Regions from separate parts of the Paeniglutamicibacter sulfureus genome, predicted to be linked through region 1. Evidence: riboswitches for the same ligand, from Rfam matches in the RefSeq annotation. Region 1 holds a riboswitch; each other region holds the start of a gene.
What was found. A riboswitch is a leader RNA that binds a small molecule or an ion and turns the genes downstream of it on or off. The one in region 1 is predicted to bind cyclic di-AMP.

Region 1 (5,420 bases):
AAGCCCGTACCGAGGGCCCGACCCCGTCGGTGGGTGCGGAACGCGGGTACACCCGAGAAATAGGCAACCTGCTGTTCCACATTTCCTTGGTGGGGCTCCTGGCCTCGGTGGGAATCGGAGGGGCCTTCGGCTACAACGGGCAGCGGCTCCTGGTGGAGGGGGACACCTTCGTGAACTCCCTGGTGTCCTACGACGCGTTCACTCCCGGGACCTGGTTCCAGGAAGACTCCTTGGACCCGTATTCGGTCAAGCTCGAGAAATTCAACGTCACCTTCGACCGCGAATCCACCACGCATTTCGGCCAGCCGATCGACTTCACCGCCGAGGTGGAGACCCGCCGTAACCCGAATGCCGAACCCGAAAAGGAAACGATTCGGGTCAACCACCCCCTGCGCATCGATGGCGCGGACATGTACCTGGTCGGCAACGGGTACACCCCGGTGGTCACCGTGCGAGACGGTGACGGAAACATTGCCTTCAGCGGCTCGGTGGTTTCGGTGCCCCAGGACGGCATGTACACCTCCCTCATGGTCATCAAGGCTCCCGACGCCAAGCCCGACCAGCTGGGCTTCCAGGGTTTTCTGCTGCCCACCGCCATGACCGACGAGACAGGGTTCTCCATTTCCGGGGACCCCAACGCCATCAACCCGCAGCTCCAGCTGAATTCCTACTATGGGGACCTGGGGCTGGACGACGGCAATCCGCAAAACGTCTACGTGCTGGAAACCGACCAGCTTACGGAGCTGAACAACAGAGACCTTGAGGCCGGAGGCATCGTGCTGGGCGCCGGGCAGACCTACGAATTGCCCGACGGCAAGGGAAGCATTTCCTTTGACGGGCTCAAGCGCTTCATCGGCGTGGACATCGCCTACGACCCGAGCAAGCGCCCCGTGGCGGTCTTTGCGGCCCTTTCACTGCTGGGCCTGGGCATCTCGCTCTTTACCCCGCGCCGCCGGGCCTGGGTGAGAATCAAGACCTCCGTTGACGGCTCGGGCCGTGAAGAGCGGGTCATCGAATACGGATTGCTGGCCCGTGGCGAAGACCACGGGCTTGAGTCCGAAGCCAAGGAGCTGCGCAAGCTTCTTGAACAGCAGTGGCCCGCCGTTCAGCGGGCCGGAGTCTAGGAGAACCTATGGAAAACGACATGCCCACGATCAACGTGGCCCTGGGGCAGTACAGCGACCTGTTCATGTTGCTCGCCGCGATGGTCTACGCATCCGCCTTCGTGGCATTTGCGTGGGACCTTGCGAAGTCGAGCAAGCTCATCCAGGAAATCGACACACAGGCGGTTGTTTCTGAAAAGAAGGTCCTGGTTGCTGCCGGAGCCATCGCGCCGCCCCCTTCGGGGACCCCGGACAACGCCTTGGTCAACGATTCCATGACCTACACCGCTGCCTCGGCCAAGCGGATGGCGGCCAAGGTCGCGGTCTCGCTGAGCTGGCTGGGCGTGCTGCTGCAGGGCTTTGCCGTGGTCTCCCGCGCTATCGCGACCGGGCGCGTGCCGTGGGGCAACATGTATGAGTTCCTGTCCACCGGTTCCTTCCTGGTGGCCCTGGTGTTCATGCTGGTGCTGGTGAAGAAGGACCTGCGCTTCATGGGCACCTTCGTCATCGGCCTGGTCACCGTCATGCTGTGCGGCGCCACCATGGGCTTCCCGACCCCCGTTGCCCACCTTGTCCCTGCCCTGCAGAGCTACTGGCTGATCATCCACGTCTCGATCGCGGTCTTGGCTTCCGCACTGTTCACCATCACCTTTGCGATGAACGTGCTCCAGCTGCTCCAGCACACGCGCATGGATGCCCTGGCCGCCGGAAGGAAGGACAAGATGCCGTTCATGCGCCTGGTCCCCGGCGCGGCTCCCTTGGAAAACTTCGCCTACCGCATCAACGCGGTCGCCTTCGTGATGTGGACCTTCACCTTGATAGCCGGTGCCATTTGGGCCGAGGCCGCCTGGGGCCGCTACTGGGGCTGGGACACCAAGGAAGTCTGGACCTTCGTGATCTGGGTCGTCTACGCCGGCTACCTGCACGCCCGGGCAACCGGCGGCTGGACCGGCGCACGCTCGGCCTGGCTGAGCATCATCGGTTACCTCTGCCTGGTCTTCAATTTCACCGTCGTGAACCTCTACTTCAACGGACTGCACTCCTACGCCGGAGTCTAAACCGCCTTCCGCGGGAACCAACGCGGGTATGACAGTCCGCCGAAGCGTGCATACACTCAGGATCCAGATGACGTTCTTGGATTTCGTCTAGTGGTGGGTGTCGCGGCGGGATGCATTCGGCTAAGAGTCCCACCGCGACCCCCCGCACCCAAGAGGTTAACCCGGTCCTTGTGAAACAGGGCGCCCGCTTGGGGCCGCAGCGAATTACGCATTATTAGAAGTGCTTTTTGACCGCTGTCGCAGGAGATTATCCAGAATATTTCTGATGTGAACTTGGCTACCATCGTTCCAGTTCAGCGTAACTGGGCCCTGTCAAGCATAGCGCAGGTCAAGGACCCGCTATGAGGGAGAACCCATGTCAAAAGAACCAAGGCCTCCGTCGATCCTTGCGGATCGACGGAGGCCTTGGAACGCTTGCGCTTAGCCCTTGAGGGTGTAGTACCCGTAGAGGGGGTTGCGAGTCACATTGTGGAGAAGCGTGTCCGTAGTCGGGTTCTGTGCGCCGATCATCTTGCCGCCGCCGAGGTAGATGCCGACGTGGCCGCCGCCGTTCTGGAAGACCAGGTCGCCGGGCTTCGGAGAGCTGGTGCGGACGAACTGGCCGGAGGCGCGGATGGCGGAGGTGCCGCGGGCGATGTTGATGCCGTGTTTTGCGTAGACGTACTTGACGAAGCCGGAGCAGTCCCAGCCCGACGGGGTATTGCCGCCCCATACGTAGGGAACGCCCTCATACTTGGCGGCGGTTGCAGCAATGCCGGAGAGGTTCGCGGTGTTCATCGAATCGCTCTTGGGCTTCGGGGTCGAGGCTTCCGGCGCACTGTCGCGGTTCGAGCGGGTGACCGGCGCGTAGGCATCAGAGTCGTTGTTGGAGCGAGCCATCGGAGCGGTGTCGTTGGACCGCGTCTTCGTCGCGGTGCTGCTGGGGGCAACTTCCTTGGCCACGGCAACCACGACGGGAGCAGGGGCAGGCTTCGAGGTGAACGCCGCGCGCTCGATGGTCAGGTCCTTGGACGCCGAGACCGAAACGGCCTTGACGGCTACACGCTCCGGGCTAAGCCCTTCAACGGGAACGGCGCTTGCTTCGCGGGAAACATCGCCCTGGGCCGGAACACCCAAAGTGAGGACCAGGCCGGAGGCGGCGGCAACGACTGCTGCCTGGCGGCCAACGGATCCGGCGTTCGAGGCGACTGCCTTCGAGATGGATTCGAGCGGGTTGATCCGAACCGGGGTCGCGCGGTGGCGGCCCAATGCTTGACGTGTAGTCACGTGGTAATGCCTCTCCTGATGCCTGCGAGGTGAGCTGTCGGGTTCGAGTGGGAGTCACTCGGCAATCCGGCCGCCAGGCCGAACCACTTAACCCCAAGGCTTCCTGGTGTGGAAACCGAAAGTGGGTCCCCCGCCACTGCCAAACGAGTAAGTGAACGGACACCGTGGGCTGGCAGTGCTCGGCACTTCCCGCGGCGGTGAACAGGGTTGATCCCCGATCACTTACTTAGAATATATGAAGCTAATCCACAAGTCACGTTTTGGTCACGGAACAGTGACAATTGCCGTTATAACCAAGCCTCGGGGTTTACCCACTTGCCGTTGACGATGACCTCGAGGTGGACGTGGCAGCCGGTCGAGTTGCCCGTGGTGCCGACAAGCGCGACAACTTCTCCGCGCTTGACCTTCTGGCCCACCGACACCTTGAGTGCCGAATTGTGGTTGTAGCTTGTCTCCAGCCCGTTGCCATGGTCGATCTGCACGCGATTGCCGGAGTGGCCGGCAAACTCGGACTGCACGACAGTGCCGGCGGCACTGGCCTTCACAGGGGTCCCGCACGCGGCGCCGTAGTCCAGCCCGTTGTGGTTCATGAAACCCGGGCCGGTCGGATTCTTCCGGAACCCGAAACGCGAAGTCAATCGCACGGTGTCCAACGGTTGGGCCAGGACCCCGCCGCTTTCGACTTTGGTGACATCGCCGCCGGAAGCGGTCACGACCGTTGCCAGCTTGTCTTCCTCGGTGAACTCGCTGGTCAGCGAGGCCCGCTCGATCTTGACCTCGTCATTGGCCGGGGCCTTGACATCTGCGACAGCAGTCTGGGCGACGCGCTGGGTCTCCGAGGCAATTTCCTCGACATCCTGCCCCGGGGTGACGGCGGCGAATGCCAGACCGGAAACGGCTGCGACTGCTGCGATCATGTGCGCATACCCAAGTCGGGGGCGTTGCGTCCGGGGCTCGAACTTCAGGACGTTGTCCAGTTCGTCGACTTCGGCCGGAGCTGCAACCGAAGTCGTGGGAGCAACCAGGGGAGTAGGGATTTCGGTGGCGGCAATGCTTGCCGCGTCCGGGGATGCGCCGTAGCGCAGGCCCGCCGCAAAGCGGCGGCCAAGGTACTGCATGCTATCGGGGGCCTCGACGGAATCCGGGACCGCGCTCAGGGCGCGTCGACCGGAACGTCGGGCAGTGCTTTCACCGCTCAGTGCGGTGTCCGCGATCTGCTCTAGTGAACCTTCAGCAGGCGAAGCATCAACGGGGCCGGAAGCACGGCGGCGCCCGGGAGTGTGCTGCTGAGTCAAATGTCTACCTCTCATGTATCGCCTGCGAAGTTAGCTGTCGGATTCGAGTCATGAGATCAACTCGGCTGAGCCTACATAGTGGACTCAGCTTCACCCCAAGATCCGTGGTCCAAGACCAGGAACGGTTGAATGGGTCCTCCGCCCCTACCGGGAATTCTTGCTCCGCGATCCGCCGGTAGGGTTATGCGAACCGGATCGGGACGGATTTGCGTAAGTGAAACCCAACGTGTAACTCTACCGGGGTATATAAAAAAGTTACAATTCCGTTATCAATCCATGCGGCGGACAAACGCGTGGTCCCGGGCTTCGGGCGAAAGTGAGGTCATGGGTTTCATTCGCGAATACGGCCGTCGAACTCGCCTACGTCTGGTTCCGTTCTTCCCCCTTTCCGGGTGTTCATGTGTCAGAACACGTCCAATCCCGCCTTGGTACTACATGTGTGGCAGCAACGGATCGCCGAAGTGATAGGTGAAGAGTAGGGAAAGGGCGACATAGCGGTTGTGAGGTTCATCCGTTTCATGGGCAGCCCCTGGAAGAAGTCCTCATCTACGCAGACGACCACGCATGCTGCTGTTGACCGTCGCGTAATTTGACGATGAAGCCGCCACCGAGTTTGACGACGAACCTGCCATAGAAACGCCTCGCCAGGATGATCTTGGCGAGGCGTTCGTGGTCATGCCGGCGGGCTGGTCGGCAGG
Region 2 (5,420 bases), 430 kb from region 1:
CGGTATCGATCAGGTCGATGGCCTTGTCCGGCAGGAACCTGTCGGTCACGTAGCGGGCCGACATTTCCACCGCGGCGCGGATCGCCTCGTCGGTGTAGGTGACCCGGTGGTGCTGCGCGTACCTTTCCTTCAATCCGTGCAGGATCGTTACGGCGTCCTCAAGGGAGGGCTCGCCGATGGTCACAGGCTGGAAGCGGCGTTCCAAGGCGGGATCCTTCTCGACCTTGCGGTATTCGGCCAGCGTGGTGGCGCCGATGAGGTGAAGCTCGCCGCGGGCCAGCCGTGGCTTGAGGATGTTGCCGGCATCCATGGAGCCCTCGCCGCCTGAGCCGGCGCCGACCACGGTGTGCAGCTCGTCGATGAAGACGATCACCTCCCCGTCCTGCGCGGCGATCTCGTCCATGGTCTGGGTCAGGCGCTCCTCGAAGTCGCCGCGGTAGCGGGTGCCGGCGACCATGGCCGGCAAGTCGAGCGCGATGATGCGCTTGCCTGCCAGCTGATCCGGCACCTCGCCGGCGACGATGGCGCGGGCGAGGCCCTCGACAACGGCGGTTTTCCCGACGCCGGCCTCGCCGATCAGCACCGGGTTGTTCTTCGTGCGCCGGGCCAGGATCTCGATGGTCTGCTCGATCTCCTGCGTGCGGCCGATCACCGGGTCCAGCCCGTCCTCGGCGGCCCGGGCGGTCAGGTCCATGCCGAATTTCTCCAACAATGGCGTCTCACCCTTGGCGGGCTGGTTGGCCTCGGCGGATTTCCGCTGGGTCGGAGCGGAACCGGAGCGTTGTTGATCGGCACCCTCGGCGGCGGCCTGCAGGGTCTGTGGAGTGACTCCGGCGGCGCCGAGCACCTGCCCGGCCGGGGATTCGGTGTTGAGCACGAATGCCAGGAACAGGTGTTCGGGATCGATGTAGGTTGAGCCGAAGGCGCGGGCGACCTGGTAGGCGTCGAGCAGGGCGCGCTGGGCCGATGGGGTCAGCGCGGGAGCGGATTCGGAGTGTCGCGGCCCGGTTTCGGGCAAGCGCTGTTCGGCGTCGCGGGCAATCGCCCCGGCGTCGGCCCCGGAGCGGCGCAGGGCCTCGTCGACGGGCTCGATCTCGAGCATCACGCGCAGCAAGTGCAGCGCGTCGATGTCGGGGTGGCCGTGTTCAACGGCGAATTGCGCGGCACGGGTCAGTACCTCGTGCGTGTGGCGGCTGAGCAGTCGGGTGATGTCGACGGGGCGCCCGAAGCGGCTGGTGCGCTGGCCTTGCAGGTAGCGCGCCAGGAAATCCTCGAAAGAGCCGTTGCCGGCGCCGGATGGGCCAAAGAATGCTGGCATGTTTCCTCCTATTGGATACTTGAGTGCCCTTGGCTCAAGTTAACGCGGATGCCAACAGGATATTCCCGGGCGTGATTCCGGCGGGGCAATGTTCGCCGACGGCGAGATGCCGGGGGCGACGGCCTGGAGATGCTTTCAGCACGGCAGCACGGAATATGCCTGCTTCAGGGTGTCACCCGCCCGCTTGCCCTTCAGGCAAGCGGCTCGTGGGGGACGGTGGTCCTTCTTGCCCGAGGCGTGGAGGTGCCAGTGTTCCCTTTTCCGCACGCCGAGACGCAGGCAGGTGATAGTCCTGTCCATCAACAAGGACTTCGCAGCGGCCACAATGTTCCCGTTAAGGAAGAAGGTCCAACCCAGGATGGATTTGCGGGTCTTCACCTACTGAACCTGCCGCATTATCCGCAACTGGTTGAAGGCGTGGTGAGCCGCAATGGAGGGAATCAGCCCGACGACCGGCTTGGACTGCACCATCCGCACCGCCGCAGAGCCCGGGCCCACCGTCTACTTGATCACATTTAAGCTACCGTCCCGGGGGAGCTCCTGACTATTGCCATCCAGATGGAATCCGGGCTGCTGGCGCAGCCCTACTATGACGCCATCCGACCGGGCTCCTAGTCACCATGGAAAGTGCCGGAAGTCCGCACTTGTGCGGGTGTACGGGATCGAGGGAGCGAGAGCCATCGACCGGTGTCGGCGCCCACGTATTTGTCCGCCGCATGGATTGATAACGGAATTGTAACTTTTGTATTTACCCTCGTAGGGTTTTACATCGGGTCGCATCTAGGCAACCCAGTCCCGATCCGGTTCGCCCAACCCTACCGGCGGATCGCGGAGTAAAAATTCCCGGTAGGGGCGGAGGACCCAATCAACCGATCCTGGTCTTGCACCATGGATCTCGGGGTGAAGTTGAGTCCACCTTGGTGGGCTCGGCCGAGTTAATCTCATGACTCGAATCCGACAGCTAACTTCGCAGGCGATACATGAGAGGTAATCATTTGACCCAGCACCATAATTCCGCGCGCCGCCGCGCGTCCGGCCCCGTTGATGCCAAGCCCGCCAACGCTTCCATGGAGCAAATCGCGAGCGGCGAAAACACTTCCCGGCGGTCGGGCCGCCGCGCACTCGGCGCGGTCCCGGATTCCGCGCAATCCCCGAATGACACGGAGTATGCCGGCCGCCGATTCGTGGCAAGCCTCCGCTATGGAGCGGCCCCGGACGCTTCATCCATGGCCGCCGCCGAAGTCCCTTCCGCATCTGGTGCACAGTCGGTGCCCCTGCCGATGCCTGCGGAAGCCGGCAAACTGGACAGCGTTCGGAAGTTCGCCCCCCGGGACCGGCGCCCCCGCCTCGGGTTGGCGCACAAGCTCGCAGCAGTCGCCGCCGTGTCCGCCCTGGCATTCGCTGCCGCCCCCGCGCAGGAGGCCGAGGAGGTTGCCCCAGAGCCCCAGCGCGTCGCCCAGACCGCCGTCGCGGATGTCAAAGCCCCGGCCAGTGACAAGCTCACGGTCGATCGCGCCTCGGTGACCAGCAAGTTCATCAAGGTGGAAAAGAAGGAAAAGAAGCCGGCCCCTGTCACGACCGTTGCCGCCGCAAAGGTCGCCAAGGACGCCAAGCCGGCGCCCGCCGCCACCGCTGACACCGGAAAAGTCACCAAGCTCGCCCAGCCGGTGGACAGCATCCGGTTGACGTCGCGCTTTGGTTTCCGCAAGAACCCGACCGGTCCGGGGTACATGAACCACAACGGCCTGGACTACGCAGTTCCCATGGGTACACCGATCAAGGCAAGCGCCGCCGGCACCGTCGTGCAGGCCGAATGGGCCGGCCACTCCGGCAACCGCGTCAAAATCGACCACGGCAACGGGCTGGAAACCAGCTACAACCACAACTCGGCCCTCAAGGTGTCCGTGGGACAAAAGGTCGGGCGCGGCGAGGTCGTCGCCCTGGCTGGCAGCACGGGCAACTCAACAGGCCCCCACCTGCACCTCGAGGTCATCGTCAACGGCAAGTGGGTCAATCCCGAGGGCTGGCTGTAACGGCCAGGACTCGCCGATTTTTGGCGGACTTCATTTCGTATACCTCGAGAAGGCGTCCTGCAAAGCTGAATCGATGCAGATCACCACGGCAATGACCGCAAGAACGCCCACGATTCTCCCTACGCGGCCGCTTCCGAGCATCCGCCAATGTGTTGCTCGTCACGGCCGTGTGGGGAATCGAGATGCCCATTGCGTGGTTGGCATTGATTGACGCATCAAGCAGCACCCCCCGAAAAAACAGGAGACTTCCTCTTATGGCAACCACCGTCCTGACCCTCGTCGGTTCCCTCCGCAACGGTTCCACCAACCAGCAGCTGGCCGAGGCCACCGTCGCGAACGCCCCTGAGGGCGTTGAGGTAAACCTTTACGCCGGCATCGAGGACATTCCGTTCTACAACGAGGACATCGACGTCGAGGGACAGGTTCCGGCTGCTGCCGTCGCGCTGCGCGAAGCCGCCGGTGCGGCCGACGCCCTGCTGCTGGTTTCCCCCGAGTACAACGGCACCATGCCTGCAGTGCTGAAGAACGCCATCGACTGGCTTTCCCGCCCGATGGGCGCCGGCGCCGTCTTCGGCAAGCCCGCCGCCGTCATCGGCACCGCCTACGGCCAGTTCGGTGGCGTGTGGGCCCAGGACGAGGCCCGCAAGGCCGTCGGCATCGCCGGCGCCACCGTGCTGGAAGACGTCAAGCTCTCCATCCCGGGTTCGCTGGTCCGCTTCGCCGAGACCCACCCGAAGGACGACGCAGAGGTTGTTGGCCAGGTTTCGGCAGTGCTCGAGGGCATCCGCGCCGCCGCCGAAAGCAACTAGTCCAGAAATGGCATTGACCCTTCGGGGTCGATGAGTGCACCTGTGGCCGGTACCTGTTTCGGGTGCCGGCCACAAGCGTCTGTTGCGGCGGCACATGGCTAGTATTGGCACATGAACGACGTGATGACGCTGCGCTTCCTGGCCGCACCGACCGATGTTTCCGAAGACGGGCTCACGGTCCAGGCCGGGCGCGTGCTCGAGTGGATCGACAAGGCCGGCTACGCCTGCGCCGTCGGCTACTCCGGCGGCTACTGCGTCACCGCCTACGTCGGGAACGTCCACTTCACCCGGCCCATCGAAAACGGCGACCTGATCGAGGTCACCGCCCAGATCGTGCACACCGGGCGCAGCAGCATGCAGGTGGTGGTCACCGTCGACGCCGCCGACGTGCGCGAACGCGTCTTCAAGCCCGCCATGGACTGCATCCTGGTCTTCGTGGCAATGGACGAGCAACGCCGCGCCAAGGCGGTCCCGCCCTGGAAGCCGGCCGATGCCGCAGCGGCCCAACTGGCACATGGGGCGGCCGACCGCGTGGCCGCGCGCGCCGAGATCCGCCAGGCCATGCTGGCGCAGGAGTACACGGAGGCCGGCACCGCGCCTCGCGAGAAGTTCAGGTTCCTGGCCTCCCCAACGGACGTGAACTGGGGAGGGAACGCACACGGCGGGATCGTGATGCGATGGATCGACGAGGTCGCCCGGGCCTGCGCCATGGGGTGGTGCGGGGATGATGCGGTGGCCGTCTATTCCGGGGGCATCCACTTCACCAATCCCATCCACATCGGCGACGTCGTCGAGCTCGAGGCGCGGCTGATCCACACCGGACCGCATTCCATGCACATCGCCGTGCACGTGCGCGCCCGGGACCCCCGCGAAACTCAGTGGCGCGACACCACCCAGTGCATGACTATCTTCGTCGCCCGTGACGAGTCCGGCCGCGCTTCCGCGGTGCGGCAGCTGGTGCCCGTCAGCGAGGAGGACCGGCGGCTGGATGCGCACGCCGTGGACCTGGTCCGGCGGCGGGCGGAACTGAGCCCCCTGCGATTCGCCACGGAGCGGGTGTACTGAGCCGGCGGCAAATACCGTACGGGGCAGGTGCGGCCGGGCATCGGACGGTGCCCGCGGTTGCCGGCAGGGCGGTGCCCTGGAGATCCCCGCCCCGTTTACGATTCCGGCGAATGCGTGTGGTCCCCGCGCGCCCGAAGCGAGGCAACCTCCACGGTGTCCAACCTCGGATGCATATGGTCCCCATCCCGGACCACC
Region 3 (5,420 bases), 1.2 Mb from region 1:
AGGCCTTCCTGGATGTCGCGGACCAGGTTCTTCACCGGGGCCTGGCGGTGAGAGGTCCCCAGGAGTTGCGTGCCGGCATCGATGAGAGCCTGGATCTGTTCGGGGCGGACCTTGGAAGGTCCTGCGCCGAATCGTCCGTCCACGGGCAAAAGGTCTTGGGGGATGGTCACGCCGGTGCTCATGTTGCTCCTCATAAGGGGGGTTATCCGCTGTGGGCACTTCCGATGCGGCAATCCGATGCGCATTGAGGGTGCCCAGTGGTTCAATAATCGCGCACTGGGCGGCCCATTGTGTAATAGCGAGTCGCCAATGTGAACGCGGGTAGAGTGGATCGCGTAGTGATCTCTTGTAACAATCAACCCCTGCGGGAGCTGCAAACGTGTCAGATTTGATCGATACCACCGAAATGTACCTGCGCACCATCCTGGAACTCCAGGAAGAGGGCATCATTGCCCTGCGCGCGCGCATTGCCGAGCGACTGGGGCACTCCGGGCCCACGGTTTCACAGACGGTGGCCCGCATGGAGCGCGACGGACTGGTCGTGGTGACCACCGACCGCCACCTCGAACTGACCTCACATGGCGCAGAAGTTGCAACGGGCGTGATGCGCAAGCACCGTCTGGCCGAACGCCTGCTCGCCGACGTCATTGGCTTGGAGTGGGAGTACGTCCATGAAGAGGCCTGCCGTTGGGAGCACGTGATGAGCGAGCGCGTGGAGCAGCGCCTGTTCAAGTTGCTCGGTTCGCCCGAGTCCTCTCCCTATGGAAATCCGATCCCCGGGCTCGAGACACTGGGAGGGCCGGAACTGGGTGAAATCTCGATACGTGTCCAAAGTCTCGATTCGGCCCTGGTCGACGGGAATACGGGCCCGGTCCGCGTCGAGCGACTGGCCGAAACCATCCAGGTGGAACCCGAGCTGCTGGTGCAGCTCGATGAGGGCGGCATCCGCCCAGGCGCCCTAGTCACCCTCGAACGGGCCGGCGATTACGTCGTTGTTCGGGTGCAGGGGATCGAGGGCGCGCTGGAGCTTCCGACGGAAGTCAGCGCCCACGTGTTTGTCCGCCGCATGGATTGATAACGGAATTGTAACTTTGACATTAATCCCGGTAGTGTTTCACGTTGGGTTGCACCTAGGCAATCTAGTCCCGATCCGGTTCGCATAACCCTACCGGCGGATCGCGGAGCAAGAATTCCCGGTAGGGGCGGAGGACCCATTCAGCCGTTCCTGGTCTTGGACCATGGATCTTGGGGTGAAGCTGAGTCCACTATGTAGGCTCTGCCGAGTTGATCTCATGACTCGAATCCGACAGCTAACTTCGCAGGCGATACATGAGAGGTTGACATTTGACTCAGCAGCACACTCCCGGGCGCCGCCGTGCTTCCGGACCCGTTGATGCTTCGCCTGCTGAAGGTTCACTAGAGCAGATCGTGGACACCGCCCTGAGTGGTGAAAACACTTCCCGACGTTCCGGTCGACGCGCCCTGAGCGCGGTCCCTGATTCCGTCGAGACCCCTGACAACACGCAGTACACCGGCCGCCGCTTCGTAGCGGGCCTGCGCTATGGCGTATCCCCGGACGCGGACGCAATTGCCGCCACCGAAATTCCCGTCGCCCTGGCTGCGCCGGCAGCACCCGTTGCCGCCCCGGCCGAGGTCGACGAACTGGACAATGTCCTGAAGTTCGCCCCCCGGGCCCAGCGCCCCCGCCTTGGCTTCACGCACAAGCTGGCGGCAGTCGCCGCCGTTTCCGGTCTGGCGTTCGCCGCAGCCTCTCCCGCAAAGGAAGCCGAAACGGCAGCCGCGGGATCCGACCGCGTCGCCCAGTCCGTCGTGGTCGACGTCATGGCTCCGGCCGACGACGAGGTCAAGATCGAGCGAGCGTCGCTGACCAGCGAGTTCACCGAGGAAGACAAGCTGGCAACGGTCTTGACCGCAGCCGGCGGAGACGTCACCAAGCTGGCCGCCGAAGGAGTCTTGGCCCAGCCGGTGGACAGCATCCGGTTGACCTCGCGCTTCGGCCACCGCAAGAATCCGACCGGTCCGGGGTACATGAACCACAACGGCTTGGACTACGCAGTTCCCATGGGCACGCCGATCAAGGCAAGCGCCGCCGGCACCGTCGTGCAGGCCGCCTGGGCCGGCCACTCGGGCTTCCGTGTGGAGATCGACCACGGCAACGGACTGCACACCAGCTACAACCACAATTCGTCGCTGAAGGTTTCGGTGGGCCAGAAGGTCAAGCGCGGCGAAGTCGTCTCCTTGAGCGGCAGCACGGGCAACTCAACCGGCCCCCACCTGCACCTGGAAGTCATCGTCAACGGCAAGTGGGTAAACCCCGAGGCCTGGTTATAACGGCAATTGTCACCGTTCCGTGATCAGAACGTGACTTTTGGATTCGCTTCATATATTCTAAATACGTGACCAGGGATCATCCCTGTTCACCGCCGCGGGAAGTGCCGAGCACTGCCAGCCCACGGTGTCCGTTCAATTACTCGTTTGGCAGTGGCGGGGGACCCACATTCGGTTTCCACACAGGAAGCCTTGGGGTTAAGTGGTTCGGCCTGGCGGCCGGATTGCCGAGTGACTCCCACTCGAACCCGACAGCTCACCTCGCAGGCATCAGGAGAGGCATTACTACGTGACTACACGTCAAGCATTGGGCCGCCACCGCGCGACCCCGGTTCGGACCAACCCACTCGAATCCATCTCGAAGGCAGTTGCCTCGAACGCTGGTTCGGTTGGACGCCAGGCAGCAGTGATTGCAGCCGCATCAGGCCTCGTGCTCACTTTGGGCGTTCCGGCCCAGGGTGATGTTTCCCGCGAAGCAAGCGCAGTTCCCGTTGAAGGCCTCTCAGCAGAGCGTGTAGCCGTCAAGGCCGTTTCGGTCGCGGCTTCCAAGGCCAAGGACCTGAACATCGAACGCGCAGCGTTCACCTCCAAGCCGGCGCCCGCGCCGGTTGTCGTCGCCGTTTCCAACGAGGTTTCCGAGCGCTCCAACGACACCGCCCCGGTGACCCGTTCCAGCAGCAACTCGGACGCCATGGCGCCGGTGACCCGCTCGAACCGCGACTCCACCCCTAAGGCCTCCGAGGCCCCCAAGGTGAAGAGCGACTCGATGAACACCGCCAACCTGTCCGGCATCGCGGCAACCGCGGCCAAGTACGTCGGCGTTCCGTATGTATGGGGCGGCAACACCCCCTCGGGCTGGGACTGCTCGGGCTTCGTCAAGTACGTCTACGCAAAGCACGGCATCAACATCGCCCGCGGCACCTCGGCTATCCGCGCTTCGGGCCAGTTCGTGCGCACCAGCTCCCCGAAGCCGGGTGACCTCGTCTTCCAGAACGGTGGCGGACACGTCGGCATCTACCTCGGCGGCGGCAAGATGATCGGTGCCCAGAACCCGACTGTCGACACCATGCTTCACGACGTTTCCCGCAACCCGCTCTACGGTTACTACACCCTCAAGGGCTAAGCGCCAAGCGTTCCAAGGCCTCCGGTCGATCCATGTGGATCGACCGGAGGCCTTGCTGGTTAATGCGGATTTTTGCATGGAAGCCTACCCGGGCTTGGTAAGCCGGACATTGGCGTGGGTATGCCGATTTCAAGCACCGACGAGGCAGTGAGCTGGAGTGAAGGCTCCCGAACTGACGGCGCGGTGGACGCAGTCGCCCTGGGTGCGGACGGGAAGCAAATCCATGTCTCCAGTTCGGCCGGCATCGAGCGTTCGGGCTACGCAGCAGGCATTTTTACCCTCGCCTTGTTCCAGGCCGGTAACGGTGGTGCGCCCGGGGGACGGGAACACCGTGCGGAGCCCTGTCCGCCAGGTGTTCGAGGGGTGTACTGCAGGGAAAATTATGGTGGCAATTTCAACTGGTTTTCCACAAATACACGCAAAACCGCTGTTTCTTGTCTTAGGCTAGGTCACAGGAGCCAAAGCCGAGTGCCGTGTGCGCCACCGTGAGGGACTTCCGTCGTGGACGGGTCCCTCGCGTTGCGCCGGGTCAGGATCTAAGGATGCGCGTATGCGAACCCTAGTACTGAATGCAGGATTTGAACCGCTGGCGGTCATCACCTTCCGCCGGGCACTTCTCCTTGTCCTCACCGGGAAGGCCACCGTCCTTGCCGATGACGACCGTGACCCGATCGTCGGGGTCAACCAGGTGATGCCCCGGCCGACGGTGATCCTGCTGAATCGGTACATCCGACTTCCCTACCGCAACACCGTCAATGTCTCGCGCCGCGGCGTGCTGCGCCGCGACGGGCACCGCTGCGGATACTGCGGACGCAGCGCCAACACGATCGACCACATCGTGCCGCGCAGCCGCGGCGGGGAGGATTCGTGGGAGAATCTAGTAGCGGCATGCCAAGGCTGCAACAGCGCCAAGGGGGACCGGACGCTAGCACAGCTTGGCTGGAAGCTGCGGTTCGCCCCGAGCCGACCGCGTGGCGCCCAGTGGTTCATTACCGAGCTTGAGCGCCCCGCAGAGGCCTGGAGTCCCTTCTTACGGAGTGCAGCATGAAATTCGATGCGATTATTGTGGCCGGTGGCCGTGGATCCCGCCTGGGCGGCGTCAGCAAGCCCCTACTGGAACACGGAGGGGAAACGCTGCTGGAGCATTCCCTGAACGCCGTCCGGGACGCGCAGGCCATCGCCGTGGTCGGCACCCATGCCCTGGCCGAAGCCGTCACCCGGTACATGGATACCGCGCCGGATTTCCAGCGCGTGGTCATCACCCGCGAATACCCCAGCTTTTCCGGTCCAGCGGCAGCGGTCGCCGCCGGACGGGCGGCCCTGGACGACGGCCCCGACGACGAGAGCGCCCAACGCCAGAACCAGGCCTCAGAACTGACCGTGGTGCTGGCTTCGGACTTCCTGGATCCGGGTCCTGTCGTGGACGCCCTGCTGGCGGCCACAGGGAAGCCCTCCAAAGGGGTCGAGGCATGGGTTCCCCAGGATGCCTCGGGCGTGCTGCAGACACTCTCCTGCGCCATCCTCACTTCCTCCTTGCGACAGGCCATCGACCAGGCCACCGAACCCCGCGGAAGTCTCGAAAATGCGTCAATGATGCGTCTGCTTGCTACAGTGCAGATGGAACGCCTGAAGCTCCCGGATGCGGACTTCAGCGACATCGATACGCCCGGGGATGCCGGGCGCCACGGGATAGCGGTGGCCAACGGCCATTGACAAGGAGAACGCACCATGCCTGCAGCCGAGCTCGAGGATTGGGTCAAGGAACTGCTGGCGGCCTTTGACCTCGCCGACACCAGGATCGACATCGACCAGGTTCTTTCGCTTGCAGGGGTGGCCGCCCACACCATTGTCCGTCCGGCGGCACCGCTGACCACCTACGTGGCAGGCTACGCGGCCGGCCTGGCCGTCGGCAGCTCCCGGTCGGGCGAACTGGACGCCATGGACGCGG

Region 2: it holds a riboswitch for cyclic di-AMP, as region 1 does, so the genes downstream of both, ABD687_RS13680 (M23 family metallopeptidase) here and ABD687_RS11680 (C40 family peptidase) in region 1, are expected to answer to the same signal.
Region 3: it holds a riboswitch for cyclic di-AMP, as region 1 does, so the genes downstream of both, ABD687_RS16915 (C40 family peptidase) here and ABD687_RS11680 (C40 family peptidase) in region 1, are expected to answer to the same signal.

The regions. Positions count from the first base shown of each region.
Region 1 covers NZ_BAAAWO010000001.1:2,555,484-2,560,903, reverse strand. The annotation lists gene resB (cytochrome c biogenesis protein ResB) at 1-1,124, shown strand, start outside; gene ccsB (c-type cytochrome biogenesis protein CcsB) at 1,133-2,161, shown strand; gene ABD687_RS11680 (C40 family peptidase) at 2,582-3,427, opposite strand; cyclic di-AMP (ydaO/yuaA leader) riboswitch at 3,433-3,598, opposite strand; gene ABD687_RS11675 (M23 family metallopeptidase) at 3,715-4,545, opposite strand; cyclic di-AMP (ydaO/yuaA leader) riboswitch at 4,726-4,899, opposite strand.
Region 2 covers NZ_BAAAWO010000001.1:2,986,953-2,992,372, reverse strand. The annotation lists gene ABD687_RS13690 (ATP-dependent Clp protease ATP-binding subunit) at 1-1,318, opposite strand, end outside; gene ABD687_RS13685 (hypothetical protein) at 1,454-1,696, opposite strand; cyclic di-AMP (ydaO/yuaA leader) riboswitch at 2,136-2,310, shown strand; gene ABD687_RS13680 (M23 family metallopeptidase) at 2,314-3,351, shown strand; gene ABD687_RS13675 (NAD(P)H-dependent oxidoreductase) at 3,606-4,160, shown strand; gene ABD687_RS13670 (acyl-CoA thioesterase) at 4,272-5,225, shown strand; gene ABD687_RS13665 (alkaline phosphatase D family protein) at 5,321-5,420, opposite strand, start outside.
Region 3 covers NZ_BAAAWO010000001.1:3,722,798-3,728,217, forward strand. The annotation lists gene serC (phosphoserine transaminase) at 1-182, opposite strand, end outside; gene ABD687_RS16905 (iron-dependent transcriptional repressor DtxR) at 380-1,075, shown strand; cyclic di-AMP (ydaO/yuaA leader) riboswitch at 1,168-1,341, shown strand; gene ABD687_RS16910 (M23 family metallopeptidase) at 1,429-2,352, shown strand; cyclic di-AMP (ydaO/yuaA leader) riboswitch at 2,480-2,633, shown strand; gene ABD687_RS16915 (C40 family peptidase) at 2,639-3,472, shown strand; gene ABD687_RS16920 (HNH endonuclease) at 4,023-4,520, shown strand; gene mobA (molybdenum cofactor guanylyltransferase) at 4,517-5,185, shown strand; gene ABD687_RS16930 (DUF6457 domain-containing protein) at 5,201-5,420, shown strand, end outside.